Regions from separate parts of the Mycobacterium basiliense genome, predicted to be linked through region 2. Evidence: predicted binding sites of a transcription regulator. Region 2 holds the regulator's gene; the other holds the start of a gene.
The links. The regulator LexA, encoded in region 2, represses DNA repair genes until DNA is damaged. The targets are predictions, from matches to a motif close to CGAACANNTGTTCG.
Positions count from the first base shown of each region.

Region 1 (15,477 bases), 700 kb from region 2:
GCGACGTGGTCATGGACGACGACCTCGTCACCGATCTGCAAACTATCGATCGGCACCTGCACTTCGGTCCCGGCGGTGGCGCCCTCGGTGAGGCGGATCCACGCCGTGTCCTGGTTGCCGCGCAGCAGCTCGGAGATCGCCCGTCGGGTCCGCCGCAGGGTCAGATCCTGCAGGTATTCGCCTATATTGAGCAGCCATAGCACGGTCAGCGCGACGACGTTCTCGCGCAGGATGAGGCTTGCCACCGTCGCCGCCGACACCAGCGCATCGGTGCCGGCCTTCCCGGAACGCAGCGAACGCAGGGCGCCACGCAGGAACGGGTAGCCGGTGAAGATGGTCACGCCGGTGGCGACCATCCGGCCGCTGGGTCCGAGCAGCGGTGGGCGGGCGAAGACGTAGCGGCGTACCCCGAGCAGGGCCAGCGCCGCACCCCCGATGACCATGCGAAGAACATCGGCATTGCGGATCTCCGAGGAATGCGGCGCGCGCGTCGGGATCAGCTCCGCGGCCACGTGTTCGGCACCCCTGATCGCCTCCAGTACCAAGGAGCGTTCGCATCGTCGCGGCGAGTACCACACCACGACCGACCCGGTACGCGGATAGGCATGCACGACGCGCACGCCGGTCTGCTTGGCCACGGCCTCCTCGACTGCCACGGCCCGCCGGGGATTGCCGCGGACCCAGTCGACCTGCACCCGCATCCGTCCGGCCGCGTCGGAGACTACGACCAGGTCGGCGGTCTCGGTGGCGTCGTCGCTGGTGGCAACGTCCTTAACGATGGCGAGGGACATATCGCCGGATCAGTGGTCGTGGTCGTGGACTGCGACGGCAGGAGTGGGCGCCTCCTCGCCGATGCGCTCACGCGCCTCCGACATCACGTCGGAAATCTTGAGCCGGGCCGACTCCGCGGCTTCCTCAGCCTTGCGGGTGCCGCGCAAGCCCAGCTCGGCCGCCGATACGGCGGTCTGGTGCAGTGGAGCCTTCTTCGCGGCCTTGCGGACCACGTCGTATGCGGCCGCCCCGACCACCCCGTGCACTACCAATGTGGCCGCCTTTGCCAACAGTCCATACGCCGCCATGGCTGCAACCTTCCTATCGTCGTTGTCGGTCTATCGCTGTGTCATTCAGCGTCGGCCACGACGTTAACATCGAAATATCGCGATATCAACATGAATAGTGGACGCGTTGGTCGCCCGGCTCACAGCGCGCGAGTGACCTTTTCGGTCTCGATCTTGCGTGGCAGCGCGGCCGGATCGGGGTTGGCGACCTGCACCAGCGACGCGCCCACCGACAAGATCGCCAGCAAGCCGTCCACCAACTCGCCGGGACCGGGCCAAGATGCGGTGGAGAGCACCCGATCCGTTGCCGTGATACCCGTCCGTGCCGCCGATTCCGCGCAGTCGGCCAGCACTCGATCGACGGCTCGGCCGGCCAGCGCCGGGCCGGGGTGGCGTTCGGCAATGATCTGGTCGCCGTGCACCCGTACGGCGGTCGCGTAGTCGGTGACGCCGACCGGCAAGTCGGCCGCCGGCCGGCCGAACGGGTCCAGCGACAGCACGGCCACCTCGCCGCCGGAGACCGCGTTGTCGGCTTCGTCCAGCCGATCTGCGGTGCACAGGGCCAGATCGGCCGCGCCGTCGAGAACCACCTCGGCGCCGATCCACCACACGCCGAACAGGACCGCCGCAGTCTGCCAGTGGGCGGGCAGCAGCACCGCGACCCGGCTGGTCGGTCCGGCGGCCAGCTCGTCACGCAACAGATTGCCGGTCTTGGCCGCCCAATTGGCCATGGTCACCGCGGACAGCTCGATGCGCTCGCCGGTGGCGTCGTCGTAGTACGTAATGCGCGGCCCGACCGGATCGGCCCGCACTATCGGGTCGAGAATCGCTTCGCTTAGAGTGGTCAGTTGATGCATTCCGGCTGGTCGGAACCGGCGGTGAGGATCGGCGACGGCGGGGGAGCGGTGTCCGAGGACCCGGTGCTCGCCGCACGGGCGGATGATACGGAGCCGCCGCCCCCGAGGCCGGAGCCCGGGCCGCTGTAGTCGTTGGCCAGCACCACCCGCACCGATCCGGCCGGTACCGACTGGTCGGCGACGACCGGCAACCCGCCCAGCTCCGTGGCCACCTGCTGCGCGCCCAGGTCGTCTGTCTTGGCGGCCCGCACCTGGCTGCCCTGCACGTGTCCGCCATCGTTGTTGCCCACCATGCCGGTGGCAAATCCCTTGGCGGTCAGCACCTCCGACACCGCCGCCGCCAGGCCGTTGATGTCGGTGTCGTTGACCACATTGGCGGTGGTCTTGGCCGGCGTGTAGGCCAGCTGTTCGGTCTTGCCCTCATTCTGCTCGTGCAACAGACCGGCCACCCAGTCGGCAACCTGGTGCGGGTCCACCCGAACCACACTTTGCATGCCGTCGTCACTCCAGCCGGACCCGTCGAGCACCGGGATGGTGGCGAACGCGACGTTGCCGCCAGCCAGCTCCTGTAGCTGCTGCACGAAGTCCATGATGTCCCAGCCAGAGGACAGCACCACCGAGCGCTGCACCGCCTGCTGCAAGCGTCTCAGCGTGGCCGGGCTGGACAGCGTTTTGCCGGATATCACCCGGTGCGCCAGCGTGGCCATCACGGCTTGCTGACGCACCACGCGGTCGAGGTCGCCCCGGGGCAACTCGTGGCGCTGCCGGACGAAACTGAGCGCCTGCGGACCGTTGAGTTTTTGCCGCCCGGCCGGGAAGTCGGCGCCCGAAAGCGGCTCGTAGACAGCCTCTTTGAGGCAGACGTCGACGCCACCGAGTGCGTCGGCGATCAACGCGAAACCGAGCAGTCCGATCTCGGCGTAGTGATCGACGGTGACTCCGGTGAGATCGGCCACGGTCTTGATCAGCGCCTCGCGCCCAGCCTCGGTACCCGCGGCCGCAGCTTCGGCGGCCGAGGCGCCGGCTTGGACCAGATTGGCTCGCTTGGTCTCTCGGGTTTGGCCGTAGACGCCATTGATCTTGGTCTTGCCCAGGCCCGGGGCCTGGACGTAGGAATCGCGCGGAATGGAGATCGCGGTGGCCGATTTCCCGTTGTTGGGGATCCGGATCAGGATGATCGTGTCGGTATTGGTCGCTTCCTCGTCGCCGGCTCGCAGGGTCGCCAGTTCCTGCGCGGTTAGTGGGTTGCCATGTGCGTCGGTGCGGCTGTCCAGGCCAACCAACAGAATGTCGATCGCACCGTCGTCGCCGCCGTGCCCCAGCGAGGGGGCGGACATGTGGAAGATGCCGTCTTCGAAGGACCGAACGCTGGTCCATGCCAGTCCGGTGCCGAGGACGACGACGACGGCCAATGCCGTGGAAACCGCACGGGCCGCACGAGCCACACGTTGCACAGGCATCACTGTAGGTTACTTGTATCACAGCCGGTTTCTTTGTAGCTCGGTCCGGCGTGCCAGACTCAAACACATGTCGAGCACGTCGGGACGGCTGGTTATCACCGGCGCAGGTGGGCAGCTGGGCGGCTTCTTGGCCGCTCTGTCAGCCGGTCAGGACCGCACGATGTTGGCAAAGACGTCGTCGCAATGGGACATCACCGACCCCGCGGCGGCCGATCGGATCATCCAAACCGGCGATGTGGTGATCAACTGCGCGGCCTACACCGATGTCGACGGCGCCGAGACGGAGGAATCACGGGCCTACGCCGTTAATGCCACCGGACCGGAAATCCTCGCCCGCGCGTGCGCGCGCGTAGGTGCGCGGCTCATCCACGTCTCCACCGACTACGTATTTGACGGCGTGTTCGACGGCACCGAGCCGCGTCCCTATGAACCCAGCGACCACACCGCACCCCAAGGGGTGTACGCGCGCAGCAAGCTCGCCGGCGAACGGGCCGTGCTAGCGGCACATTCCGAGGCCGTCGTGGTGCGAACCGCCTGGGTGTACACCGGTGGAGCCGGCAAGGATTTTGTTGCTGTGATGCAACGGTTGGCCGGAGGCGACGGTCCCATCGATGTGGTGGACGACCAGATCGGCTCACCGACCTATGTCGCCGACCTTGCCGCTGCCTTGCTGGAGGTGGCCGACACCGGTCTGCGGGGGTGCGTCCTGCACGCCGCCAACTCCGGTGCAGTCTCCCGCTTCGAGCAGGCTCGCGCGGTCTTCGAAGCGTGCGGTGCCGAGACCCAGCGGGTCCGGCCGGTTAGCAGTGCCCAATTTCCCCGGCCGGCGCCGCGGCCGAGCTACTCCGCGCTGTCCGGTGGGCAGTGGGCCGCGGCGGGCCTGACGCCGCTACGGCCCTGGCGCGCAGCGCTCGTCGCCGCCTTGGCCGCGGCATGCAGCGGAACGCAGGGAGCGCCGCCCGGACGACCGTTACCCTCTACGCGTGACTGACGTTCTGCCGGTCGTCGCGGTGACCTACTCGCCGGGCCCGCACTTGGAGCGGTTTCTGGCCTCCCTGACGCTGGCTACGGAGCGTCCGGTGAGTGTCGTGTTGGCCGACAATGGTTCCATCGACGGAGCGCCAGAGGCCGCAGTCGAGCGTTACCCCAACGTGCGGCTGCACCCGACGGGATCCAATCTCGGATATGGAACCGCGGTGAACCGCGCGGTCGCCCAGCTCGACGCGGTCGACGAACGCTGGGTGGACAACTGGGTGATCGTGGCAAACCCCGACGTGCAATGGGGTCCGGGAAGTATTGACGCACTATTGGAGGCCGCTGAGCGTTGGCCCCAAGCCGGAGCGTTGGGGCCGCTTATCCGGGATCCGGACGGGTCGGTGTACCCGTCGGCGCGGCTGCTGCCCAGCTTCATCCGGGGCGGCATGCACGCGGTGCTCGGGCCGATGTGGCCGGGCAACCCGTGGACAAGGGCCTATCGTCAGGAGCACCTCGAGCCCAGCGAACGGCCGGTGGGGTGGTTGTCGGGGTCGTGCCTGCTGGTGCGACGGGCGGCATTCACCGAAGTCGGCGGCTTCGATGAGCGTTACTTCATGTATATGGAGGACGTGGATCTGGGCGACCGGCTCGGCAGGGCCGGCTGGCTCAACGTGTACGTACCGTCGGCCGAGGTGCTGCATCACAAGGGCCATTCCACCGGGCGTGATCCGGCGCATCACCTGGCGGCACATCACAAAAGCACATATATATTCCTTGCAGATCGGCATCCTGGTTGGTGGTGGGCACCGTTGCGCTGGATTTTTCGAGGATCGCTGGCCGTTCGCTCCCGGCTGATGGTGCGCGGGTCGCGGCGAAAGCTGACAGAAGGGCGGCACTGAGTTGGCAACCAAGGACGTCGACGCGGTGGTCTTGGTCGGCGGCAAGGGCACCAGGCTGCGCCCGCTGACGTTGTCGGCGCCCAAGCCCATGTTGCCGACGGCGGGGCTGCCTTTTCTCACCCATCTGCTGTCGCGCATCGCCGCAGCGGGAATCGAACACGTGATCCTGAGCACGTCCTACCGGGCCGAGGTGTTTGAGGCCGAATTCGGCGACGGGTCGAAGCTGGGTCTGCAGATTGACTACGTCACCGAAGACAGTCCATTGGGTACCGGTGGTGGCATCGCCAATGTCGCCGGACAGCTTCGTCATGACACCGTGATGGTGTTCAACGGCGACGTACTTTCCGGTGCCGACCTGGGCCAGGTGCTGGAATTTCACCAAACCAACCAAGCGGATGTCACCCTGCACCTGGTGCGGGTGGGCGACCCGCGGGCTTTCGGCTGTGTTCCCACCGCGGACGGCCGGGTGACGGCGTTTCTGGAAAAGACACAAGATCCGCCCACCGATCAGATCAACGCGGGCTGTTACGTCTTCCGGCGCAAAGTCATCGACCGGATTCCGCGGGGCCGCGAAGTCTCGGTGGAACGGGAGGTGTTCCCGTCGTTGCTGGCCGATCCCGGCGTCAAAATGTGCGGCTATGTCGATGCCACCTACTGGCGCGACATGGGGACACCGGAGGATTTTGTGCGTGGCTCGGCCGATCTGGTGCGTGGGATCGCCCCCTCGCCGGCCCTGCACGGCCACCGCGGCGAACAGCTGGTACACGACGGCGCGGCGATTTCTCCCGGGGCGCTGTTGATCGGCGGCACGGTCGTCGGACGGGGTGCCGAGATCGGTCCCGGCGCCCGGCTGGACGGGGCAGTCATCTTCGACGGCGTCAAGGTCGAGGCGGGCAGCGTCATCGAGCGATCGATCATCGGCTTCGGAGCGCGTATTGGTCCGCGGGCGCTGATCCGCGACGGGGTGATCGGCGACGGTGCCGACATCGGCGCGCGTTGCGAATTGCTGCGCGGCGCCCGGGTGTGGCCCGGGGTGTGCATTCCCGACGGCGGCATCCGTTACTCGTCTGATGTGTGATTCCGCATTGCGCGCTTGACCAGGTAGTCCAGCGCGTGGTCGGTTCCCGGTGGCAATGCGTCGGCCGGCCACCACCGCAGGTCTTCGGATTCCTCGCTGACGGCGATGCGGGCACCGGCCGGCGCATGCGCGGCGAACTGCAGGTCGAGGTGGCGGGTCGGTACGCCCAGTGAGCACGTCACTGGGTGCACATGGACGGCCACCAGCTGTGGCACGATGCGCAGGCCGGTGATCCCGGATTCCTCGGTGGCTTCGCGCAAGGCCGCCGCGACGATGTCGTCGTCGTCGTCTTCGCAGTGGCCGCCGAGCTGCACCCAGCGGCCAAGCCGGCGATGCAAGCACAGCAGCACCCGATCGCTGGCCGAATCGACCACCAGTGTCGACGCGGTGACGTGGCCGGGTTCGCACGCGCGGCGACAGGCATCGCGTCGTCCGTGGACAAAGGCCAGCACGGAGTGCCGCAACGAATCCTGAGCAGGATCGGGGGCCCGCCAATGGGTGAGGATCTCAATGGTCGACTCTCGGATACTCAACGGGCTCCTCGCTTGGTCCGGCGATCGCGCAGCGTCATCCATGCCGATCGACAATCTGTCACGATCTGCGGCGAAAAGCCGAGCTCGTCGATCAGGATATGTCGGTCCACGATGTCGAGCGCCTTGTCAATTTCGTTGGCCTTCAGCAGCAGGTCGACGTCGCGCGCCAATTCGGCACAGGCGGGTGTGGGTGGTGGAATGGGGAGCTGCTCGGCCTCGCCGGGTTCGAGCTCCAAGATGCCGCCGCCGTAACTGCGGCCCATGATCTCGGCAAAAGCAAATGTCACGCTGTTGTGAAACGCGGTGGCCAGTGCGGTGGCGTCGAGCTGTGGCGGCGTTGCCTTGAGCCGGACCCGATGCACGGTGTCGGTGCTCGTTGCCGCCGCGGTGTTGACGGTCAGGCGCGGGGCGCGGTGAATCTGGCGCAGCATGAACAGGTCTGGGATCCATAGCGACGGTGTGCGCCACCACGGCTTGCGGATGGAGCATTTGTAGCCGCGGTGGACGCCGGCGGCCTCGCCGGCTTCGATGTGCGCGACCAGGGCTGGGTCGGTGGGTTCGCGGGCAGCGTCAAGCAGCCAGGTGCGGTGCTGTGCGGCGACATCGCCGGCTCGGCAATCGAGGTCGTAGACCAGGCCGCGCAGTTGTGCGCTGCGTGAAACGAGGGGCACGCAATGCTGTTTTAGCCGCAATTGCCGGGCCTGGTCGTCGGTGAACGTGAAGAAGGTGTTGCGGCCCGTCACGATTCCGACGTCCACCTCGGCGACCCTGCCCAGGCTGGTCATGGTGTCGCACTGCCTGAGCGTGCGCAGCGTCTGGATCGCGGTGGGGCGGAGAAAGTATTTGGTCCACTTCTCCGATTCGTGCATGAGCGCTGGAGCCGCCTCGCCACCGAAGTCGGTGCCGGCAAGAGCGTCTGCGTCGCGGAGATTGATCGTGCGGATCCGTGCGGTGCCACGGCCGACCACGCCGCAGAACAACACGACCTCCTGCAGAACTCCGTCGAACACCAATCGTTCGAAGGTCACCAGCGTGATGTCACGGAAGCGGCTCAACAGAAATTGGCGCAATTGTTCGGCATAGGTGACCTGAAGCAGTTCGGCGGGTAGCACCAGACCCACCCGTCCGCCCTCGCGTACCAACGTGGTGCTTGCCACGACGAACGGAACCCACGCGTTGGTCAGTCTGGTGGGGCGCAGGCCCGCGCGGCGCATTAGGTCCATTGCCGGAGATCGTTGGTCTGCCGGCCAGTTCCCGAACCGGATATACGGCGGATTGCCTGCCACCCCATCCCAGCTGCCGCCCCTGGCGGTGCCGAGCCAGGTGAACAGGTCCTCGGTGTCCACTGGCGCGAACTTGCGTGCCTTGGCGGCCTCGTGCGCGACGAGTTCCACACCGCGGGCGTCACGACTGGCGCTGGCCAGTTCACGCAGGATTCGGCCGTCACCGCAGGAGGGATCTAGAATCTTGGGCCCGGCTTGCAGCACCCAGCGGGCAAGAAAGCGGGCCACCGGCGCCGGCGTGTAGTAGCCGCCGCGAACCTTGTCGGCCGACGCGGCGCTCTTGCCCGCGAACGTCTTCATGGCGTCCAGTACCGCCGCCTCATCCCGCTCACTTGCGGATCAACAAATCCCCGACGAGCGCCGGGTCGCGCGGTGCGGGTGGATCGGAACCATAGCCGATGGCGATGGCGCCCAGCGGCTCCCAGTCCGCCGGCAACCCCAGCTCTTCGCGAACCAGGTCGGCCGCGAAGATGGTCGAGCCGATCCAGCAACTACCCAGTCCGCGCACCGCCAGCGCGACCAGCAGGGCTTGCACGGCGGCTCCCACCGCGACGGTGAACATGGTGTGCTCGGCTTGGGTGCGGGCGGCGTCGGGGTAGGCATGTGCGCCTTCGGGCACCAGCATCGGGATGACGACTTCGGGAGCGTCGTAGAGGATCTGGCCGCGAGCCACCCGGCGTTCAACGGCGTCGGCGGGCCGGCCGTCGCCGGCGAGATCGGCTCGCCACTTGTCCTTCATGCGATCGAGCAGCCGAGTGCGGGTGTCGTCGGTCTGCAGCCAGACGAACCGCACCGGCCGAGTGTGATGCGGGGCCGGCGCGGTGAGCGCCTCGGCGATGGCGGACTCGACGAGCTGCGCATCGACCGGTTGGTCGGCAAAGCTACGGACCGACCGGCGCAACAGTTGGGCCTGCTGGCGGCCCAGGTCGATGGCCTCGGCGGTGCCCAACCAGAAGAGGTCGTCGGCGCCAGGCCGCAGCAGCTGTCGAGCCGTCGCGTCGGGGTCGCCCACCACATGTTCTGGAAGACCGCGAACCACCGCCACCGGCATCGCGGTCAGTTTGCCTTTGACCAGATCGGCGGCGGCGGCTACCTCGTCGGCAACCGCGATTTCGGTGACGACCAACTCGTTGCCATATCGGTCCACGGCACCCGAATAGTTGTGCAGCACCGCCAGGCCGGCGGCCCCGACCGCGGCGTCGATCTGCCCGTTACGCCAGGCGCGGCCCATGGTGTCGGTGACGACCACCGCGACAGTGACGCCCAGCCGCTCGCGCAGCCCGGCACGCAGGGTGGCCGCACTGGCATCGGGATCGATTGGCAGCAAAGCGAGTTCGGATCTGCCCACGTTGGATCCGTCCACGCCGGCAGCGGCCTGCACCAGCCCGAGCCGGTTCTCGGTGATCAGGGTCCGGCCCTTGCGTGCCAGCACCCGCACCGCCTCATCGTCGACCAGCTTGCGACGTAGCTGATCTCGCTGCTCCGGGTCTTCGGGAGCCGCCACCAGCCGTCCCTCGCACTTGGACACCACCTTGCTGGTGACCACGACGACATCACCGTCGCGCAGCCACGGTGCGGCGGTCGCCACGGCCGCAACGAGATCGTCGCCGGGGCGGAAGTCGGGAAGGCCGGCAATGGGTAGAATCTGGATGGCCGAGGCGGTGCCGTGTTCGCCCGTCGGCGGCAGCTTGGCATCGGTCACGGCGCCACACCCATCAGGTCGAACCCGGCTCGCACCATGGCGGCCGTTGCCTTCGGGTCGCTCATCAGCAGGGGTATCGATGCCACCGCGACGCCTTCGATGTCGGCGCTGTCGCCCTCGGCGACCAGCCAGCCATCGAGGATCCCGGTGGCGCTGCGGGCCCCATAGTGCCGGCCAACCGCCGCGGCGGTGGAATCCACTCCGATCACCGAGAGGCATGCATCAGCCATGCCACGCAATGGTTTTCCGTCGATGATCGGCGAGTAGCCGACGATCGGAGCGGTGGTGGCCCGCAGCGCGGCACGCATACCGGGCACCGCCAGGATGGCGCCGATGCTAACCACTGGGTTGGACGGTGCCAGCATGACGAGGTCGGCTGCCTTTATCGCTTCTACCGCTTCGGTTGTGGCGCTGGCTTTTTCGGCGCCGACGTAGGCGAAGCTGTGCGTGGGCAGCTGGGCGCGATAGCGCACCCACCACTCCTGAAAGTGGATGGCCCGAGGCGAATTATCCACGGGGTCAGTAATTACCGCATGAGTCTCGCAACGATCGTTGCTGGCGGGAAGCAGCGTCGCGCCGGGCCGCCAGCGGTCGCACAGCGCCGTGGTGACCTGCGAAAGCGGGTAGCCGGCCCCCAGCATCTGGGTGCGCACCAGGTGCGTGGCCAGGTCCCGGTCGCCGAGTTGGAACCAGTCGGGTTGCACGCCGTAGTGCGCGAGTTCCTCTCTGGCGTGCCAGGTTTCGTCACGGTGGCCCCAGCCGCGTTCCGGATCGACGCCGCCACCCAGGGTGTACATGCAGGTGTCCAGGTCGGGGCAGATACGCAGCCCGTGGATCCAGGCGTCGTCGCCGATGTTGACTATTGCGGTCAATTCGTGCCGCGCGTCATCGTCGGGTGTGGCAAACTGGCCCAGGTCCAGTAAGTGCTGGACCCCGAGTAGGAAGCGGGCGCCGCCGACTCCGCCGACCAGAACGGTGACCTTCACATCGCAGGACAGTACCTGCCGGCGGCGGAGCGCTCGTGGGCCGCTAGGGTAGCCCGGGACAAAGCTGGGCCATGCCCGCTTCACCCACTGTGATGAGATCCACTCGACACGCCGAAGGCTCAACTGAAACAGAATCGCGGAAATTCGATCACGAGATGATATGGAAATGCGCCGAAGTGCTTGACCAGGCTGGCCAAGCCGTGTCTAATCACATCAGTGTCATTTCCCGGTTGGCCGGCCGGTTTCGGTGTCGCAGACCGAGATTCGATCACTAGTTCGAATTGGGTTAGCTGCACATCAAAACAGTGGGAAACCATTTCAGTACCTATTAGGAGGAGGCGGAGGCATGCCCTATGAGCACCTTCGGGGCGTAATGGGAGGCACACCGCACACCGTTGCCGGTTCGGCTGTCGATGCGATGACAGTGCCATCGATGGAAATTGGTCGACCGCATTTGAGTTTGGTTCCCGATGCGCCCGCCGCATTCGAGCCCGAACCCCTGCCGGTCTCCGCAGAACCGCCGAGTGAGCAATGGCAAGACCGTGCCCTTTGTGCGCAAACGGATCCCGAGGCGTTTTTCCCGGAGAAGGGTGGCTCCACCCGGGAGGCTAAGAAGATCTGCCTGGGGTGCGAGGTGCGCCATGAGTGCCTGGAGTACGCGCTGGCGCACGACGAGCGTTTCGGCATCTGGGGTGGCTTGTCCGAGCGCGAGCGTCGACGCCTCAAACGCGGCATCATCTGATCCGAGTCCAGCCCGACCGGCGGGACGGCCGGTCAGTCGTCGTCGATCGTCGGATCGATGACCGTGGGATCTACGTCCAGGTAAATTGCCACCTGGGCCACCAGAATCTCATGAAGCAATTCGCCAAGCTCGAGCGTGTCTTTTGCGCGCCGCTCGATTGGCTTGCGGAACAAGACAATTCGCGCCCGTGTAGCGTTTCCGCGGACATCGACCCCAGCCGGGATCAGCCGGGCCAGCGCGATCGGACCGTCCGCAATGACCTCCGGTGGCCACTGCACACTCTCCGGGTCCTTGGCCGCGATGCGGGGAATCTCATCGACCGCGATGTCCAGTTCGGACACCCGATCCTGCCAACGACGCTCGATGGGTTCGTAGGCCTCCAGAACCGCCATATCAAACCGTTCGGCCCGGCTACGCCATCCGGGCACCGTCGGCGGCAGCAGCGGACCTCGCAAATCGCGGCCCCGACGCCTCGGTCGACGCGATGCGGATCTGCCGTCTGGCCGACCGCTGCGTCCGAAGCTGCGGGAATCGCTCACGCGCCGATGGTAACGGTTGTACATCGCGCTCCGAACGGTTGCGCGTGTCCGACACTTCGGCGGGGTTTCCGCACGATAGCCTTTCGATCGTGAACGTACCCCGTCGCTGTTGCCGGCCCGGGTGTCCGCACTATGCAGTGGCAACGTTGACGTTTGTCTACTCGGATTCGACGGCGGTGGTCGGTCCGCTCGCCACTGCGCGGGAACCGCACTCCTGGGATCTATGCGTGGGACATGCCGGGCGTATCACGGCTCCGCGCGGGTGGGAATTGGTTCGGCACGCCGGGCCGCTACCCACCCATCCCGATGAAGACGACCTGGTGGCGCTGGCCGACGCGGTGCGCGAGGGCGGCCCAGACGCGGAGACGTCCTACGCGGGCAGGGATGGTGCACGGTTGAACGGCTACGACGGATTTGCCGACCCCGTCGTACAGCATGCCGGGGCGCACGCCACCGCGCCGAGTGGCGGCGTGTTCGCACCGTCCGAACCACGCTCCGGACGCCGTCGCGGACACCTGCGGGTTTTACCCGACCCCGCTGACTAGCCGCGGGCGGTGACCAGACGGTTCGAGACCGTTGGGGTCCGCACTGTTGGTGGGCGGATAGGCTGGCGGACAACAGCCGAAGAAAACTAGGTCGTCAGGAGCCCGCCATGTCTTGGCCCGCCGCGGCTATCAATCGTGTCATCAAGGCATACGACGTTCGCGGGTTGGTCGGTGAGGAGATCGATGAATCGCTCACGGCCGATATCGGCGCCGCGTTCGCTCGATTGATGGCTGTCGAAGGTGCGCGCCAGGTGGTGATCGGCCACGATATGCGCGATAGCTCACCGTCGTTGGCTGCCGCGTTCGCAAACGGGGTGACCGGCCAGGGCCTGGACGTGCTGCGGGTCGGTCTGGCGTCTACCGATCAGCTTTATTTCGCCTCAGGCAATCTGGATTGTCCCGGCGCCATGTTTACCGCCAGCCACAATCCGGCGGCCTACAACGGCATCAAGCTGTGCCGGGCCGGCGCCAAACCGGTGGGCGCCGACACCGGGCTGAACGCCATCCGTGAGGATCTTATCGACGCTGAGCCGGTGGCCGCGGGCGATGGATTGGTGGGGACGATTGCCGACAAGGATGTGCTCGGCGACTACGGGGTGTTCTTACGATCGCTGGTGAACACCGACGGGTTGCGGCCACTGCGGGTGGCCGTGGACGCCGGCAACGGCATGGCCGGCCACACCGCTCCTGCGGTGCTCGGTCCGATCGACTCGATCACCTTATTGCCGTTGTACTTTGAGCTCGACGGATCCTTCCCGAACCATGAGGCAAACCCGCTTGATCCGGCGAACTTGGTGGACCTACAGGCGTACGTGCGTGAAACCGGCGCGGATATCGGATTGGCTTTCGACGGAGACGCTGACCGCTGCTTTGTGGTAGATGAACGTGGCGAGCCGGTCTCGCCGTCCACGGTGACCAGCCTGGTGGCCGCGCGCGAACTCAAGCGAGAGATCGGGGCCACCGTAATCCACAACGTGATCACCTCGCGTGCGGTGCCAGAACTGGTCATCGAACGCGGCGGCACGCCACTGCGTTCGCGCGTAGGGCACTCCTACATCAAGGCGCTGATGGCCGATACCGGCGCGATATTCGGTGGCGAACACTCAGCGCACTACTACTTCCGTGACTTCTGGGGCGCCGATTCCGGAATGCTGGCCGCACTGTACGTGCTGGCCGCCCTTGGCGAGCAGGGCCGGCCATTGTCGGAACTCACCGCCGACTATCAACGCTATGCATCGTCCGGCGAGATCAACTTTCGGGTGGCCGACGCATCGTTATGTGTGGATGCGGTACTGAAGTCCTTTGGTACCGGGATCGTCGCCATCGACCGTTTGGACGGGGTGACGGTGGACTTGGGTGGCGACAGCTGGTTCAACCTGCGTAGCTCCAACACCGAGCCCTTGCTGCGGCTCAACGTGGAGGCGCGCACCGGTGATGATGTCGACGCGCTGGTTCGGCAGGTCAGCGACGAGATCGCCGCCCAGCAACCGGGGGGAGAGACGGGAACGTGAACGCCACCCAGGCGATCGATCTCGAAGACACCGATGGCCTGATTGCTGCGGATCGGGAAGGCCTGCTGCGAGCCGCATCGACCGCGGGTGCACACGTGCGTGCCGTTGCCGCCGCTCGAGACGAGGGCGAACTCGACTCACTGCACGGCCACGACCGGCCCCGCACGGTGATTTGGGTGGCCGGCCGGGGTACCGCCGAAGCGGCGGGGGTCATGCTGGCCGCTACCTTGGGTGCGGCGGCCAGTGCGCCGATCGTGATCGCGCGCGAAGCGCCACCCTGGGTCGGGCCGCTGGACGTGGTGGTCGTTGCCGGTGACGACCCGTGTGATCCCGCTCTGGTCACCGCCACCGCGACCGGCGTGCGCCGCGGGGCGAGGGTGGTCGTGGTGGCTCCGTACCAGGGGCCGCTGCGCGACTGCTCGGCCGGCCGGGTTGCGGTGTTGGCGCCACGGTTGCCGGTACCAGACGCATTCGGATTCTCCCGGTACCTGGCCGCCGGGTTGGCCGTGCTCAGGACGGTTGATCACCGGCTGAGTATCGACCTGTCATCGCTCGCCGACGAGCTTGATGCCGAGGCACTCCGTAACGGTGCCGGCCGCGAGGTGTTCACCAACCCAGCCAAGACGCTTGCCGCCCGCATCACCGGCCGCCGGGTCGCTTTGGTTGGCGACAACGCCGCCACACTGGCGCTGGCCAGACACGGCAGTTCGGTGTTGTTGCGGGTCGCGCATCAGGTGGCCGCGGCCAGCTGGCTGGCCGACGCGATGGTGGCACTGCGGACGGGTATGACGTCGGGCGTCGGCGATGACGGCTACTCGGCGAATGCGCTATTCCATGATGAGCAGATCGACGGACCGCTGCCCGAGCGGATGCGGGTGCTGGCGCTGACGTTGGCCGAGGAGCGGGCGGTCGTGGGCGCTCGGGTTGCCGGGCTTAGTGACGTCTATGTGGTGGCGGCGGAGGATGCGGCACAGGTCCCGGGTGTGCCCGGTGCCCTCGCCGGGTCGGATGGGGCGATGACCGGCACACAACAGGCCGAGCAGCAACTGGCAGTATTGGCCGTTCGGCTGGAGATGGCCGCGGTGTATCAGCGACTCGTGCGGGGATAGGTAGAAAGTGGAACTGCTACGCGGAGCGTTACGGACGTACGCCTGGGGATCGCGCACCGCCATCGCTGAGTTCACCGGGAGGCCGGTGCCGGCGGCCCACCCCGAGGCTGAACTCTGGTTTGGCGCGCACCCGGGGGACCCGGCCTGGTTGGAAACCGAGAACGGCGAAACCTCGCTGCTTGAAGCGTTGTCCGCCGATC
Region 1 is NZ_LR130759.1:1,337,373-1,352,849, forward strand. Features, by position in the region: gene ctpC (manganese-exporting P-type ATPase CtpC) at 1-791, opposite strand, end outside; gene MB901379_RS05630 (DUF1490 family protein) at 801-1,079, opposite strand; gene MB901379_RS05635 (TIGR03089 family protein) at 1,199-1,915, opposite strand; gene MB901379_RS05640 (LCP family protein) at 1,903-3,378, opposite strand; gene rfbD (dTDP-4-dehydrorhamnose reductase) at 3,443-4,366, shown strand; gene MB901379_RS05650 (glycosyltransferase family 2 protein) at 4,359-5,249, shown strand; gene manB (mannose-1-phosphate guanylyltransferase) at 5,251-6,327, shown strand; gene MB901379_RS05660 (NUDIX hydrolase) at 6,309-6,902, opposite strand; gene MB901379_RS05665 (Eco57I restriction-modification methylase domain-containing protein) at 6,857-8,443, opposite strand; gene MB901379_RS05670 (coenzyme F420-0:L-glutamate ligase) at 8,472-9,830, opposite strand; gene cofD (2-phospho-L-lactate transferase) at 9,842-10,831, opposite strand; gene MB901379_RS05680 (WhiB family transcriptional regulator) at 11,205-11,573, shown strand; gene MB901379_RS05685 (metallopeptidase family protein) at 11,606-12,028, opposite strand; gene MB901379_RS05690 (DUF3499 domain-containing protein) at 12,202-12,657, shown strand; gene MB901379_RS05695 (phosphomannomutase/phosphoglucomutase) at 12,765-14,168, shown strand; gene MB901379_RS05700 (TobH protein) at 14,165-15,277, shown strand; gene manA (mannose-6-phosphate isomerase, class I) at 15,285-15,477, shown strand, end outside.
Region 1: cofD (2-phospho-L-lactate transferase) is a predicted target of LexA. The motif match lies at 11,097-11,110, and genes of this name have one in related genera.

Region 2 (15,477 bases):
CGTTCCAGCAGCACCGCCAGGTGGGTGCCCTCGATGAGGCGCATGTCCAAGTACAGTTGCCCATCGATTTCCCCGTAATCGTGGATGGGCACCACGTGTGGTTCTTGCAATCTGCCCGCGTTACGGGCTTCGCGCTGCATCCGCATGCGAAACACGGGATCGTGGCTCAGTGACTCCGACATCAGCTTCAGCGCCACCACCCGCTGACGCACGGTGTCGACGGCCTCATAGACCTCGCCCATTCCGCCGCTACCCAGCTGCCGCTTGAGGTAGTAGGGCCCGAATTGGGTACCTACTCGCGAACCTCGCGGGGAGGCGCTCATCGCCGACTCCTCAGACCAACGGGCAATCGCAGCAAGCCGCACTTGGCGGCCCACCTGCCGACCGCATACCCCGGTGCAGCAACCATGACGCTAATTCCTCACCATTGCGGGCGCACCAAAACTGCGGCATCCGTCCCACAGCTGCAATCGTTCCGTTAGCTGCTGCGCGCGGTCTCGGCCAGCGGCGGGCGAGCTCGGCCGGCAAACATGGAGCGACCGCCGACCTTCCGCATCGCCGCAGTTGAGCGCCGCGGCCGCGGTCCCGAAAGCCTACCGTCGGCGGTCTCCGGTGACCCGCGGCCAGCGGCTCGCCCGAGGCCTGCGCTCGGTACTCATTTATGTGGGATTGCCCAGTTGTGCTGCTTATCCACCGCACAAGGGTCATTATTGAACAACTGCTTAACAGGAGGTTTACCCGACAGCTTCCGAATCGGATCGCTAGGAGGTCACCTATGACAAAGGTCGAGATATCGACCTTGCTCGCACTGGCCGCAGCGTTGCTGGCCGGCATCGGATATGTAGTCCTGCAGCGGTCCGCGCAGCAGGTCACCGACGAAGAGGTCGGTCACTTCACGCTGTTTCATCTATCGCTGCGGCACGCGCAGTGGTGGCTGGGCAGCGCCGCGGCCCTGTCCAGCTTCACCTTGCAGGCCGTCGCCCTAACCATGGGGTCGGTGGTGTTGGTTCAGTCCCTGCAGGCGACCGCACTGCTGTTCGCGTTGCCGATCGATGCCCGGCTGACCAATCACCGCTGTACCCCCAAAGAGTGGATGTGGGCGGTTTTGCTCGCCAGTTCGGTGGCCGTCATCGTGATGGCGGGTGATCCGGCGGCCGGCCATGCGCGAGCCCCGCTCTCGACCTGGGCAGTCGTTGCCGTGGTGATGGTTCCCGCGGTGTTTCTCTGCGTGTTGGGGGCGCGGATGATCGTGGGCGCGCCATCGGCGGTGCTGTTGGCGGTGGCGTCGGCGGCAACGCTGGCGGTCTTCACGGTGCTGACCAAAGGCGTGGTGACCGTGCTGGGTAGTGGGTTTGCGGCGGTGTTTGATACTCCCGAGTTCTATGCGTGGATCATTGTGTTGCCCCTGGGGCTGATGCTTCAGCAATCGTCGTTGCGCGCGGGGGCGCTGACCGCCTCGTTGCCGACGATCATCGTGGCTAGGCCGGTGATTGCTTCAGCACTAGGGATCAGTGTGCTCGACGAGACGTTGCACACCGGTGAATTCGCGTTGTTCGCGCTGGTAGCCGCGGTGGCGGTGGTGGTCGCCGCGACGATAGCCCTGGCCCGCGACGAGGCCGCGATGATGGCGTCGCCGCGCCGCCGTATAGAAGCCACCGGCCAGTTGGCCATGCGCTAGCGCCGGTAACGAATCGATCTTGTTTATCTGCCGGGTCGTGCGATGACCCCTAGTGGCCCGGTAACGTGGCCGGCCAGGCGCTGGGGGGATGCGGCGCCTGGCTAAGGGGGTCGTGCTGGTGTTTTTGGGGTGGAGCGCCACCGGTATCGCGCCGTGGCGGTGGTCGCCACGGCAAGCCGTTTCGTGCGGAAGCGAAGCACATCTGCTGCACAGGTTCTGCATAGGTTCCTAAACGGTTGTCGACGTTAGCTAGGGACAGGCGAGTGTTCGGGTCCGTTCCTAATGACGTGGCTGTAGCCGACCGCAGGGGGTCACCCTGGTTGGAAACGTTTGGGAAACGGGTAGTGGATACCGGATGGACACAGCGCTCCCGGGGGCCGTGCAGCGGCAAGGAGGTTGACCATGACGAACGCGGACATCGCGGTTGTTCTTGCACTACTTGCCGCGTTGGCGTCCGCATTGGGCAACGTAACCCGGCAGCGCTCGGCGCAGGAGATCACCGATCAGGAGGTCGGGCACCTGCGATTGTTCTGGCTTTCACTGCGCGACACTCGGTGGTGGCTGGGAGCCCTCGGGGCGATCGGCAACTATTTGCTGCAGGCGGCAGCTCTGTCGCTGGGATCGGTCGTGCTGGTGTCGGCGCTACAGGTGACGGCGTTGCTTTTCGCGCTGCCGATCTACGCCCGCGTCACCCGACGCAGGGTCACCCGCTGGGAATGGACTTGGGCGGTGCTGCTGGCCGCTTCGCTCGCCGTGGTGGTCATCGTCGGTGATCCGGACGTCGGCGCGTCACGCGGCTCAATCACCACCTGGATCGTGGTGGCCGCGGTGCTTGGTCCGGTGATGTTGTTCTGTGTGCTGGGCGCACGGATCTGGTCGGGCTCAGTGGCCGCGGTGCTGTTGGCGGTGGTCGCCGGTTGCTCGTTGGCCCTGTTCGCGGTGCTGACCAAAGCGGTTGTTGAGGTGGTCCGTGGGGGAGCAGCGGCGCTGTTCAGCGCGCCGGAGTTCTACGCATGGATTGCCGCCGCCTTGGGCGGGATGATCTTCCAACAGTCGTCGTTCCGGGCCGGTGCGTTGACCGCCTCGTTGCCCACCGTGGTGGTCGCCAAACCACTGATCGGTGCGGTGCTCGGCATCGTGCTGCTTGGTGAGACATTGGACACCAGCGGCCCCGGGCTTGTTGTGGTGGCCATCGGTGTGGTGTTAGTGCTCGTTGCGACGATAGCGCTGGCCCGCGGCGAGGCCGAGAAGGTGTCCGAGGAGGCGGCCGAGAGCGGCCGCATTCCGGTAGTAAAGCCTGGGTCTGGGGTGCCGTTGCGGTTCCGGTCGGTTGACGACGACGCCCGAACGGACCGATTACGCAGGGCGGGCCAGTCGGTCTGACCTGATGAGTGCGCGCGATCCCACCAGACCGGTGTGCTCGGGCTGCGCGGGTAGACACTACGTTTGGTGGCGTGTTGAGCGCCATCGCGATCGTCCCGTCGGCGCCGGTGCTTGTTCCCCAACTCGCCGGACGTGCCGCTGCTGAACTGGCCGACCTCGGGTCGGCGGTGATCGCGGCGGCGGACTTGTTGCCGTCACGGTGGGTCGCCGTCGGGGTGGGAAGCGTCGAGGCGGTGGTCGATTCCAATGCCGTCGGCACGTTCGCGGGCTTCGGTGCAGACGTGCGGGTTCGGCTGGCGCCGTCGGGCGCAGATCGGTGCGAGGTTCCGGCCGATGTGCCCCTCTGCGCCCTGGTAGCGGCCTGGGTGCGGGGCCAGGCCGCGCCGGAGGCCACTGCACGGGTACGTGTCTACGCCGACGATCTGGATCCTGCGGTCGCGCTGGCCAGGGGCAAGCACTTGCGCGCGGAGATCGACCGGCTGCCCGATCCGATCGGTGTGCTGGTAGTCGCCGACGGCGTCAACACGCTGACACCCGGCGCACCCGGCGGGTATGACCCCACAGGAGCCGATGCACAGCTGCGCCTGGCCGACGCGCTGGCGGCCGGTGATGCGCCGGCGTTGGCTCGGTTACCCGCACGGATCCTTGGCCGCGTCGCCTTTCAGGTGCTTGCGGGTCTGGTCGAAGCTGGACCGCGTTCGGCAAAGGAGCTCTACCGTGGGGCACCCTATGGCGTGGGCTATTTTGTGGGCGTTTGGCAGCCATGAGGCCACTGGCGATTATCGGCCCGACGGGCACCGGGAAATCGCAAGTGGCGATCGAGGTGGTGGAGCGGCTTGCCGGCGAGGTAGGCGCGGAAATCGTGAATGCCGATGCGATGCAGCTCTACCGGGGCATGGACATCGGGACCGCGAAACTGCCCGTCGCGCAGCGCCGGGGTATTCCGCACCATCAACTCGACGTCCTTGACGTCACCCAGACGGCGACGGTGGCCCGCTTTCAGCAGTGCGCCGCCGTTGACATCGAGGCGATCGCGGCCCGCGGGGCGGTACCGCTGGTGGTGGGCGGTTCGATGCTTTACGTTCAGTCGCTGCTGGATGACTGGTCGTTTCCGGGCACCGATCCAGCCGTGCGCGCCAGCTGGGAACGGCGCCTCGCCGAGGTCGGGGTGGGTGAACTGCACGCCGAGTTGGCTCGCCGCGACCCGGCCGCCGCCGCCACGATCCTGCCCACCGACGGCAGGCGCACTGTGCGTGCACTCGAAGTCATCGAACTCACCGGGCGTCCCTTCGCCGCTTCCGCGCCGCGCATCGGCACCGCTCGGTGGGGCACGGTTATCGTCGGATTAGATTGTGAGACAACGGTTCTCGATGAAAGGCTGGCACGGCGAACCGATGGGATGTTCGACCGGGGCCTGGTTGATGAAGTGCGCGAATTGCTGCGTCTGGGCCTGCGGGATGGGGCTACCGCGGTGCGTGCGCTGGGTTATGCCCAGGTGATCGCGGCACTCGACGCCGGCGGGAGCGCCGAGCTGCTGAGCGACGCGCACGAGCGCACCTACCTGGGTACCCGTCGCTACGCGCGACGACAGCGGTCCTGGTTCCGTCGGGACCACCGGGTGCACTGGCTCGATGTGGGAGCGGCAGACGGCATCGCCCGTACCGTCCGTGACGCACTGCGAGTGTGGCGGGACGTAACCTGATTTGGTGATCTTCGCCAAGGGCCACGGCACCCAGAACGACTTTGTGCTGCTGCCCGACGTCGATGCCCAGGTGATGCTGTCGGCTGCTCAGGTCGCCGCGCTCTGCGATCGTCGCCAGGGACTGGGCGCCGACGGCGTGCTGCGGGTCACCACGGCGCGCGCGGCCCTGGCCGCCGGTGTGCTCGATCGTCTGCCCGACGGCGTCAGCGCGGACGACTGGTACATGGACTACCGCAACGCGGACGGCTCGACCGCGCAGATGTGCGGCAACGGTGTACGGGTGTTTGCCCACTACCTGCATGCCAGCGGTCTGGAACGTCGTCGCGAATTCGTTGTCGGGTCACTGGCCGGCCCCCGGCCGGTCACCGTGCACCAGATGGATCAGACCAACGCCGAGGTCACGGTCGACATGGGCAAGGCCAACACGCTGGGCGTGGGGGAGGCCGTGATCGGCGGCCAGCGGTTTGCCGGCGTGGCCGTTGACGTCGGCAACCCCCACCTGGCGTGCCTGGACCCGCAGCTGACGCCGGCAGCGCTGGCCGCACTGGATATCGGTGCGCCGGTCGATTTCGACCACGGGCGGTTCCCCGAAGGTGTCAACGTCGAAGTGCTCACGGCTCCGTCCGGTGGCGTGGTCTGGATGCGCGTGCATGAACGTGGGGTGGGGGAAACCCGCTCATGCGGCACCGGCACGGTCGCTGCCGTCGTCGCCGCGTTGGCCGGCGAGGGCGCCGCCACTGGCACGCTCATTGTGCGTGTGCCCGGCGGCGAGGTCGAGGTCAGCATCACCAACGCGACCAGCCTGCTGCGCGGACCGTCGGTGCTGGTGGCCCGCGGCGAACTCAGCGAGGAATGGTGGCGGGCGCAACAACGTTAATTCGGATGCATGTCGACGCTTGGGCGTGCACTATTGCTAATTGCCTATGAACGCTAATTGCCTACGACCGCTAATTGACTGCTAATCGCCTATGACAAATCCTGAAGTTCCCGACCCGACGGTGTCAGTGCCCAGCACCGGCGAGCTCGCTCTTGAAGACCGATCCGCATTGCGCCGGGTCGCCGGGCTGTCGACCGAGCTGGCCGACGTTACCGAGGTCGAGTATCGGCAGCTGCGGCTGGAACGGGTGGTCCTGGTGGGCGTGTGGACCGAAGGCAGCGCCGCGGACAACCAGGCCAGCCTGGCCGAGTTGGCTGCACTGGCCGAGACCGCCGGCTCCCAGGTGCTCGAGGGGCTCATTCAGCGCCGAGACCGGCCCGACCCGTCGACCTACATCGGCGCTGGTAAGGCGCGCGAACTGCGCGATGTCGTGGTGGCGACAGGTGCCGACACCGTCATCTGTGACGGTGAACTGTCGCCGGCCCAGCTGACCGCCCTGGAGAAGGCCGTCAAGGTCAAGGTTATCGACCGAACCGCGCTCATCCTCGACATCTTCGCCCAGCATGCGACCAGCCGTGAGGGTAAGGCTCAGGTGTCGTTGGCTCAGATGGAGTACATGCTGCCGCGGCTGCGCGGCTGGGGTGAATCGATGTCGCGGCAGGCCGGCGGTCGGGCCGGCGGCAGCGGCGGTGGGGTGGGCCTGCGGGGCCCCGGCGAAACCAAGATCGAGACCGACCGGCGCCGCATCCGGGAACGGATGGCAAAGCTACGGCGCGAGATCCGGGCAATGAAACAGGTCCGCGACACCCAGCGCAGCCGGCGCCTGCACAGTGACGTACCGTCGATCGCCATCGTCGGTTACACCAACGCCGGCAAATCCAGCCTGCTCAACGCGTTAACCGGGGCGGGAGTGCTGGTTGAGGACGCGTTGTTCGCAACCTTGGAACCGACCACCCGGCGCGCGGAGTTGGACGCCGACGCGATGGGAGCCCGGCCCTTCCTGCTCACCGACACCGTCGGCTTTGTCCGGCACCTGCCCACCCAGCTGGTGGAGGCATTTCGGTCCACGCTGGAAGAGGTGGTCGAAGCCGACCTGCTGTTGCACGTCATCGACGGGTCGGACCTCAATCCGCTGGCTCAGATCAATGCGGTGCGCCAGGTGATCTCTGAGGTGATGGCCGACCACGGCGCTGATGAACCCGGCGCGCCCGCAGAGCTGCTGGTGGTGAACAAGGTCGACGCCGCCGGCGATCTGGCACTGGCCAAGCTGCGGCACGCGCTGCCCGGCGCGGTATTCGTCTCCGCGCGCACCGGCGACGGCATCGGCGCGCTGCGGCGGCGAATGGCGGAGCTGGTGGCTCCCACCGACACCGCGGTAGACGTGATGATTCCATATGACCGCGGCGACTTGGCGGCCCGCGTGCACGCCGACGGACGAGTCCGGCACGCAGAACACACGCCCGAGGGCACCCGGATCCAAGCCAGGGTGCCCAGCGCGTTGGCTGCTAGCCTGCGCGATTTCGCTACCTCATCCACGACACCGCGCACGTAACGCCTGCCCAGATCGCGCCGTGGCGTGCGATTAGCCCCCGCGGCAGCTGCCTACCAACCGTATGGTTGGTATACCGTGGGCAGCACAGTACTCTTCGCTGGAGGTCAGCCATGGGCAGCACCATCAAGTACGAGCGCACTCTGTTCGAACCCGAGCATGATTTGTTTCGCGAGTCCTACCGCAGTTTTTTGGACCGCCACGTGGCGCCGTATCACGAGGAGTGGGAAAAAGCCAAGATCGTCGACCGCGGGGTGTGGCTCGAGGCCGGCAAACAGGGATTCCTCGGCATGGCGGTGCCCGAGGAATACGGGGGCGGCGGTGACTCGGACTTCCGCTACAACACGATCATCACCGAGGAGACGACCACCGGACGTTATAGCGGCATCGGCTTTGGCCTGCACAACGACATCGTGGCACCGTATCTGCTGTCGCTGGCGAACGAGGAGCAGAAGCAGCGCTGGTTGCCCAAATTTTGTACCGGGGAGCTGATTACGGCGATCGCGATGACCGAGCCGGGTACCGGGAGTGACCTGCAAGGTATCAAGACCCGTGCGGTCAAACACGGTGACCACTATTTACTGAACGGGTCAAAAACGTTCATCACCAACGGAATCAACTCAGACCTTGTGATAGTGGTGGCGCAGACCGATCCGGAGAAGGGCGCGCAAGGTTTTTCGCTGCTCGTGGTGGAACGCGGTATGGCGGGATTCGAACGCGGCCGCCACCTGGACAAGATCGGATTGGATGCGCAGGATACTGCCGAATTGTCGTTCACTGATGTGCAGGTTCCGGTCGAGAACCTGCTGGGTGAAGAGGGCATGGGATTCATCTACTTGATGCAGAACCTGCCGCAGGAACGCATCTCGATCGCGATCATGGCCGCCGCGGGCATGGAGGCCGTGTTGGCGCAGACGCTGCAATACACCAAGGAACGCAAGGCATTTGGTAGGTCGATCGGAAGTTTTCAGAACAGCCGCTTCGTGCTGGCGGAGCTGGCGACCGAGGCCACCGTGGTACGCATCATGGTCGACGAATTCATCGCGTTGCATCTCGAAGGAAAGCTGACCGCGGAGCAGGCTGCGATGGCCAAGTGGTATGCCACCGAAAAGCAGGTCTCCTTGAACGACCGCTGTTTGCAGCTGCACGGTGGATACGGGTACATGCGCGAATACCCGGTCGCTCGAGCCTATCTCGATTCGCGAGTACAGACGATTTACGGTGGCACGACCGAAATCATGAAAGAGATCATCGGTCGCGCCCTGGGGGTTTAGCCGGCGCGGTGGGAGCTGGTGGGGTTCACGGTTTCCCGATGTGCGCAGCGTGGGCCCTGCGTAGCAGCACGGTCAGCTCGTCTTCCTCGGATTGTGTGCGTTGTTTGGTTGCGAGCGCCTCGATCTCACGTTCAGCGGCCAGCAGTTCGCCTAAAATTTTCGCGCGCTCGGCCGGATCCGCTTCGTAATGCAGGTCGAGGTACTCCAGAGCATGCCGGCGTGCCCGGGCAATGGCGTTTTCCCTACGTCCACGCGCCGAGAACAGGGAGACCACGGTTGTGATCAACACGACGCCCACGATCACCAGCAACGACATCGTGGTGCTGATTTCCACGATTTCCACCGGTTTGCCACCATTGATCAATGGAACAATGTTGTGGTGCAATGCTTCCAGCATCAGTTTCACGCCGATGAAGCCGAGAATCGCTGCCAGCCAGTAGGACGGGTAGGGCAGCCGATACAGCAGATTGTCAATCAAGAAGTACAGCTGGCGCAGGCCCAACAGCGAAAACGCGGGTGCCGCGAACACCAGGTAGGCGTCTTGGGTCAGGCCGAACAGCGCTGGCATGGAATCGAATGCGAACAGGACGACACTGGCCCCGACGGCGATCATGACGAGCAGGAGCGGCGTCATGACCCGCGTTTCCGTTGTCCACGATGAACAATCGGTCGCCGTGGTAGTTCTGTGAGGTTCGCAAAACCGGTTGGCCAGCCGGATGGTGAGGTTGTCGGTGTTACGGCCTTCTGCTTCTGCGGGTTTGGCGAGTTGCCGGCCATCACCAGCAGGGCCAGGCCGAATACGCAGAACGCGGCGTTGAAGTTTCGATCAGCGCCGTACCGAGGAGGATGGATCCGCTACGCGCTACGAGCGCAAAGGCGATGCCGAACAACAGCACCTTCTGCTGGGCTACTCGCGGAACCCCAAAGCTGCTGATGAGCACCAGAAAGACAAACAGGTTGTCGACGGACAGGGCATCGTTGCTCAAGTAGCCCGCGAAGTACTCCATGCCCTTGTCGACATTGGTGAACACCACCACCCCGATGCCGAAAACGATGGCAATCCTGACATAGAGCGCGTACCAGCGTGCGCGCCTCGCGCAGCGTTCACGTGCGCATGGCGGACGTGAAAGACGTAGTCGAAGAGCACGACGGCCACGATCAAGACGATCGTGAGAGCCCAGATGAGTTCGGAAACACCCATATCAGCTGGGTTTCTCCTCGCGGCGTCAGTAGGGTTAGGCTCTTCGGCACGGTAACTTAACCACAGTGTGGGCTGCAGTTCGCTTCCTCGCGAAACGGGCTCGGCCTGGCATCATTTCGACATCGGCTGGGTATCCGTTTTCGCAATATTTGCGAATTGGCTTCGCATATGTCATTCGCTAGAGCAAAGTAATGCGAGCCCGGCAACGATGCGGATCGAAGCTGGGGACGGCCCACAGTGGGAGATCCACCAGCTCGCGGGGCGGGCAGGGCATCGGCTGGGAGGCTTGGTGAACGGGCAGAGAGGTCAATTGAGCAGGCTGGTCGGGCGTGCGTTGCTCAGCTTGGCAGCTTCGGCGCTGGCAGTGGGACTGTTGGCGCCCACCGCGTCGGCGTCGCCGATAGGCGACGCCGAGGCGGCGATGATGGACGCGTGGGAGAAGGCCGGCGGGGACACGTCAACGCTGGGCGCCAGGAAGGGTGACGTCTACCCGGTCGGCGACGGGTTCGCGTTGGACTTCGATAGCGGCAAGATGTTTTTCACCCCGGAGACGGGGGCCAAGTTCATGTATGGCCCGATACTGGCCAAATATGAGGAACTGGGCGGCCCAGCGAGCAGCGATCTGGGTTTTCCGACGATCAACGAAGTTCCCGGCCTTGCCGGACCCGACAGTCGGGTGAGCACATTCTCCGCCAGCGACAACCCGGTGATTTTCTGGACGCCCGACCACGGGGCATTCGTCGTGCGCGGGGCGATCAACGCGGCGTGGGACAAGTTGGGTAGCTCGGGCGGTGTTCTGGGCGCCCCGGTAGGGGGCGAAACCTACGACGGCGAGGTCACGTCGCAAAAGTTCACCGGCGGTGAGGTGTCCTGGAACAGGCAGTCTAAGGAGTTCACCACCACCCCGGCGGTGTTGGCCGATCAGCTCAATGGGCTGCAGGTAGCGATCGACCCCGCCGCGGCCATCAACATGGCCTGGCGCGCCGCCGGTGGCGCCGCCGGCCCGCTGGGCGCGAAGAAGGGCGGCCAGTACCCGATTGGCGGCGACGGTATCGCCCAGGATTTCGAGGGTGGGAAGGTGTTCTTCAGCCCGGCCACCGGCGCCAACGCCGTCGAGGGCGAGATTCTGGCGAAATACGAGTCATTGGGTGGCCCGGTCGGCAGCGATCTGGGTTTCCCGATCGCCAACGAGTCCGACGGCGGCATCGAACCCGCGAGCCGGATCGCTACCTTCGCGGCGGCCGACAAGCCGGTGATCTTCTGGACTCCCGACCATGGTGCTTTCGTCGTGCGCGGTGCCATGAAGGCCGCGTGGGACAAGCTCAAGGGTGCGACCGGCAAGTTGGGAGCACCGGTCGCCGACCAGTCCGTTGACGGCGACGTGGTGTCGCAGAAGTTCACCGGCGGCACGATCTCGTGGAACCGCGCGAGCAACGCCTACAGCACCGATCCGGCCAACCTCGCTCCCTTGTTGTCCGGCCTACAGGTGTCCGGGCAGAACCAGCCCAGCACGTCGGCGGCGCCGCCACACGGTAAGAAGTTCACCTGGCATTGGTGGTGGCTGGTGGCCGTGATCCCGGTGCTGTTGTTGGTGGTGCTGCTCGTGGTGGTGGTGTTCGGCCTGCGGCGACGGCGCGGCGGTCAAGAGCCCGTCGCATACGACCATGGGGATCACGGGGACCACGAGGACCATGGGGACCACGAGGACCTCGGCTATGACACCGCTGATCGCCGCTGGCCGCACGACGAGATCGATTTCGGCACCGAACACTTCCCTCCCGACGACCGTCAGCAGCCGGAATATGCCGCGCCCGATGCGGGCCTGGCGTCGCGGGTCAGCTGGCCGCGCGGCGCGGGATTCACCGCCCCTGACGATGACTTCGGCCCGGACAGCGGGGCATACGCTGGCGATCTGCTGGCCGGCTCCGATGAGGACTTCGAACCGGAATTCGAACAATTTGAACGCGAGGACGAAGACCCCGATGCGGTAGACACCACGCCGACGCCCGTCGTGACGCCGGCCGATCTCCTGGAAGCCCCGCTTCCCGAGGCCGTTGCGCCTGAGGCCGCGGCCACGGAAGCATTCGATGTTCCAGAAACCTATCGTCCGGTTGTGCCCGAAACCGCGGTTCCCGAAATTGCGGTCGCGGAAAGCGAGGTTCGGGAGACTTCCGTTCCGGATCTCACGTTCCCCGATGTATACCCGGATGACTACCCGGCGAGCGTGGACCCCGCCGAGGAACTCCAGCCCGAGGCGGACGATCGATCGGAAGCGGATACGGCGACTCACCCGCCGCGAATTGGGCGCCATGCCGCCGCCGAGCCGGAAGACTATGAGTCCGACGAGGTGTCCGTGTCAGGGGCGGAAGGGGCCCCCAGGGTGACGGCGGAAGCGGCTTCCGCGCCGCCCGTTGCGGTGGGGCAAGAGCAGGCAGCACGGCCGACGATCCACATGCCGCTTGACCACGACCCGTACCAGGCGCCGGATGGATATCCGATCAAGGCCAGTGCCCGCTTTGGCCTGTACTACACGCCCAGCAGCGCGCTGTACTACGACACGCTCGCCGAAATTTGGTTCACCAGCGAAGAGGCCGCCCAGGCCAACGGTTTCATCAAGGCGGACTAGGCGGCATGCCGCCCACGGCGTGGGGTCATCGGCGCTATATCTTGCGGATCACCGTCACGACCTTGCCGAGCACCACTGCGTCATTGCCCGGGATCGGATCGAAGGCCGGGTTGTGCGGCATCAGCCATACCTGACCACCGGCGCGTTTGAAGGTCTTCACGGTGGCTTCTCCGTCGATCATTGCCGCCACGATGTCGCCATTGTCGGCGACATTCTGCTGGCGCACGACGACCCAGTCGCCGTCGCAGATCGCGGCCTCGACCATGGAATCGCCGACGACCTTGAGCAGAAACAGCGTGCCCTCGCCGACGAGCTCACGGGGTAGCGGGAACACGTCTTCGACGGCTTCCTCGGCGAGGATCGGGCCGCCGGCCGCGATACGTCCAAGCACCGGGACGAAGGTGGGCTCGGGCAGGGCGTCGGAGCCGGCGATTTCGGTGACCGGCGCGCCTGTCGCGGCGTCGTCGGCTCCCCGCACGTCGACAGCTCGCGGACGATTCGGATCGCGGCGCAAATAGCCCTTGCGTTCGAGCGTGCGCAATTGGTGAGCCACCGAGGACGTCGACGTCAAGCCGACGGCATCGCCGATCTCCCGGATGCTTGGCGGGTATCCACGGGTGGTGACCGAGGCGCGGATGACATTGAGGATGGTGCGCTGTCGCTCGGTAAGGGTCGGGTCCAGGGGATGCGATCGTTCGGCCGCGCCGGCGGCGCCGCCGCCGACCAGGGTGTCGTTGCTGTCGCTCATGGCACTGAATGTAGCGGCATGTCCCTTGAGAATCAAACATGTGTTCGACCAGTGTGTCGCGCAGCCGGCTCCGCCCGCCGGAAGCGTCTGAGCTCTCGAATTACAAAGGTGTAACTCTGTGGATGCTCGGGTATGCCGAGGCGTATGGCAGCGGGTTGCCGACCGCGGATCTTGTCGGTGGCTTGGTCTAGCGTTTTGCTCGCGCGACACGCTTCGATCAAATGTTCGGTAATCGAACAGATGGGCGAGTATGGTGTCGAACACACGAGCGACAAACCGCCAGCCGGAGGAGCGAAGATGACCGTCATGCAGGCACCGCTAGATTCGCCAGTTTCGCTAGTCTCGCCGCGCACCCGTTGCGCGCGGAGGCCGATCCGGGAGCCGCTTGCGGCCCGCAGCGGGCCGGCCTACCCGAGACGGCGGCCGGTGCCGGCCCGGCCGGTTGGCGCACCGCTGCACTACCGGGGCACCGGCGTGACGATGTCACTGGTTGGGCATCGCAAACGCCCGGTCAGCGCGGCGACGACGGTCGGCCTGGCCCTGGCGGCCTCGATGATTACCCTCTGGCTAGGTTTGATGGCGCAGTTCGGCGATATGTTCAACGGAGCAACCGGCGATTCGTCCGCAGATGTGCCCGACCGTCTTGCCGTCGTGCGGGTGGAGGCCGGGGAATCGTTGCAGGACGTGGCGGCTCGGGTGGCACCGGACGCTCCGGTTCGTCAGGTGGTCGAACGTATCCGCGAACTCAATGCCCTGGTTTCGACGCCGGCCGCCGGGCAGACGCTGATCGCCCCGATCGGCTGACAGGCTCATGGGTTACGGCGAAAATCGCTCCGCGGCAATGTTTTGCGGTTTCCGAGGTGTCGAGCGCGCGTGGATGGTGACGGCATTGGCAGTGCGAGGCGGCGCGCAGGTACTCTCGGAGAGGTCTGCGATATCCGGATATCAGGACGGCGAAGGAGCTTTTATGCACTGTCCGTTCTGTCGGCATCCCGATTCCCGGGTGATTGACTCGCGTGAAACCGATGAAGGCCAAGCCATTCGGCGGCGCCGGTCCTGCCCCGAGTGCGGGCGACGATTCACCACCGTGGAGACTGCGGTCTTGGCCGTGGTCAAGCGTAGCGGCGTCTCAGAGCCGTTCAGTCGGGAAAAGGTCATCAGCGGGGTGCGCCGGGCGTGTCAGGGGCGACAGGTCGACGACGATGCACTCAACGTGCTCGCTCAGCAGGTTGAGGACACCGTTCGCGCCGCGGGTTCGCCGGAGGTCCCGAGTCACGAGGTGGGTCTGGCAATACTGGGGCCGCTGCGTGAACTCGACGAGGTGGCCTACCTACGGTTCGCGTCGGTGTATCGGTCCTTTTCGTCGGCCGAGGACTTCGAGCGTGAGATCGAGACGCTGCGCGCGCACCGCCAGGTGCCGACCTCGAGCTGACCGGCTCCATGCCTTCCGACCTGCATCCTGATCTCACGGTGTTGGCGCCGCTGTTGGGTACCTGGGCGGGATCGGGCGTGGGGGAGTACCCGACGATTCAGCCGTTCGAGTACCTCGAAGAGGTCGTGTTTTCCCATGTCGGCAAGCCTTTTCTAGCATACGGGCAAAAAACCCGGTCGGTCGCCGATGGGAAGCCGTTGCACGCCGAGACCGGCTATCTTCGCGTGCCGCGTCCCGGTCGCGTCGAGTTGGTGCTTGCCCATCCGAGCGGCATCACCGAAATCGAGGTGGGCACCTATTCGGTGAGTCGGGGCGTCATCGAAATCGAGTTGGTCACAACGACGGTCGGCTTGACCCCCACCGCGAAAGAGGTAGCCGCGCTGAGTCGTTCCTTCCGCATCGCCGGCGACGAGCTCTCGTATTCGTTGCGAATGGGAGCTGTCGGACAACCCCTGCAGCACCACCTCTCCGCTGCCTTACGCCGAATGGCGTGACCATCCAGCAATCAGTTGTCTTGTGTCACACCGTCTTTGACCACCCGTCCAGTAACCGCGACCCAGCCTTCGGGGCTCCAGGTGGTTTGCAGCACAGATCCCTTGCCCTGGGTGATGGTGAGGTCGCGGCTGAGGTAGTCGGTAATTCGCATTGCGGCAGAACCGGTCGCCTCGTCTTCCGAGACTCCCAGATTTGCGACAAACACCCGGGCTCGAAGCGACCCGGCGGATTCGTCGATCCAGGTCCACAGGTAATACGCGGCGTCGTCGGAATAGTCCGAGGGGCTAGCGGCCGCCAGCGCATCGAGTGAGTCGAGCTCACAGATCGCGAATTCGGGCGCCCACTCCGCGCGGGCGCTGATCGTGGTGTGGTCGTCCGCATAGCTCACCTGTACCAGACCGGCCGGCACCTGCAGGGTGTTGATCGGCAGTCCCTGTTCGCGCAACCACCAGGACACGCCTACGGTCGGATGGCCGGCGAACGGGATGTCGGTGCGGGGTGTGTAGATGGTG
Region 2 is NZ_LR130759.1:2,036,842-2,052,318, forward strand. Features, by position in the region: gene MB901379_RS08670 (serine/threonine-protein kinase) at 1-323, opposite strand, end outside; gene MB901379_RS08675 (DMT family transporter) at 776-1,678, shown strand; gene MB901379_RS08680 (DMT family transporter) at 2,081-3,061, shown strand; gene MB901379_RS08685 (class III extradiol ring-cleavage dioxygenase family protein) at 3,133-3,828, shown strand; gene miaA (tRNA (adenosine(37)-N6)-dimethylallyltransferase MiaA) at 3,825-4,763, shown strand; gene dapF (diaminopimelate epimerase) at 4,768-5,640, shown strand; gene hflX (GTPase HflX) at 5,732-7,192, shown strand; gene MB901379_RS08705 (acyl-CoA dehydrogenase family protein) at 7,303-8,463, shown strand; partial or broken gene MB901379_RS08710 (TerC/Alx family metal homeostasis membrane protein) at 8,489-9,664, opposite strand; gene MB901379_RS08720 (LGFP repeat-containing protein) at 9,954-12,290, shown strand; gene lexA (transcriptional repressor LexA) at 12,325-13,038, opposite strand; gene MB901379_RS08730 (hypothetical protein) at 13,345-13,842, shown strand; gene nrdR (transcriptional regulator NrdR) at 14,006-14,470, shown strand; gene MB901379_RS08740 (peroxynitrite isomerase) at 14,479-14,964, shown strand; gene MB901379_RS08745 (PhzF family phenazine biosynthesis protein) at 14,976-15,477, opposite strand, start outside.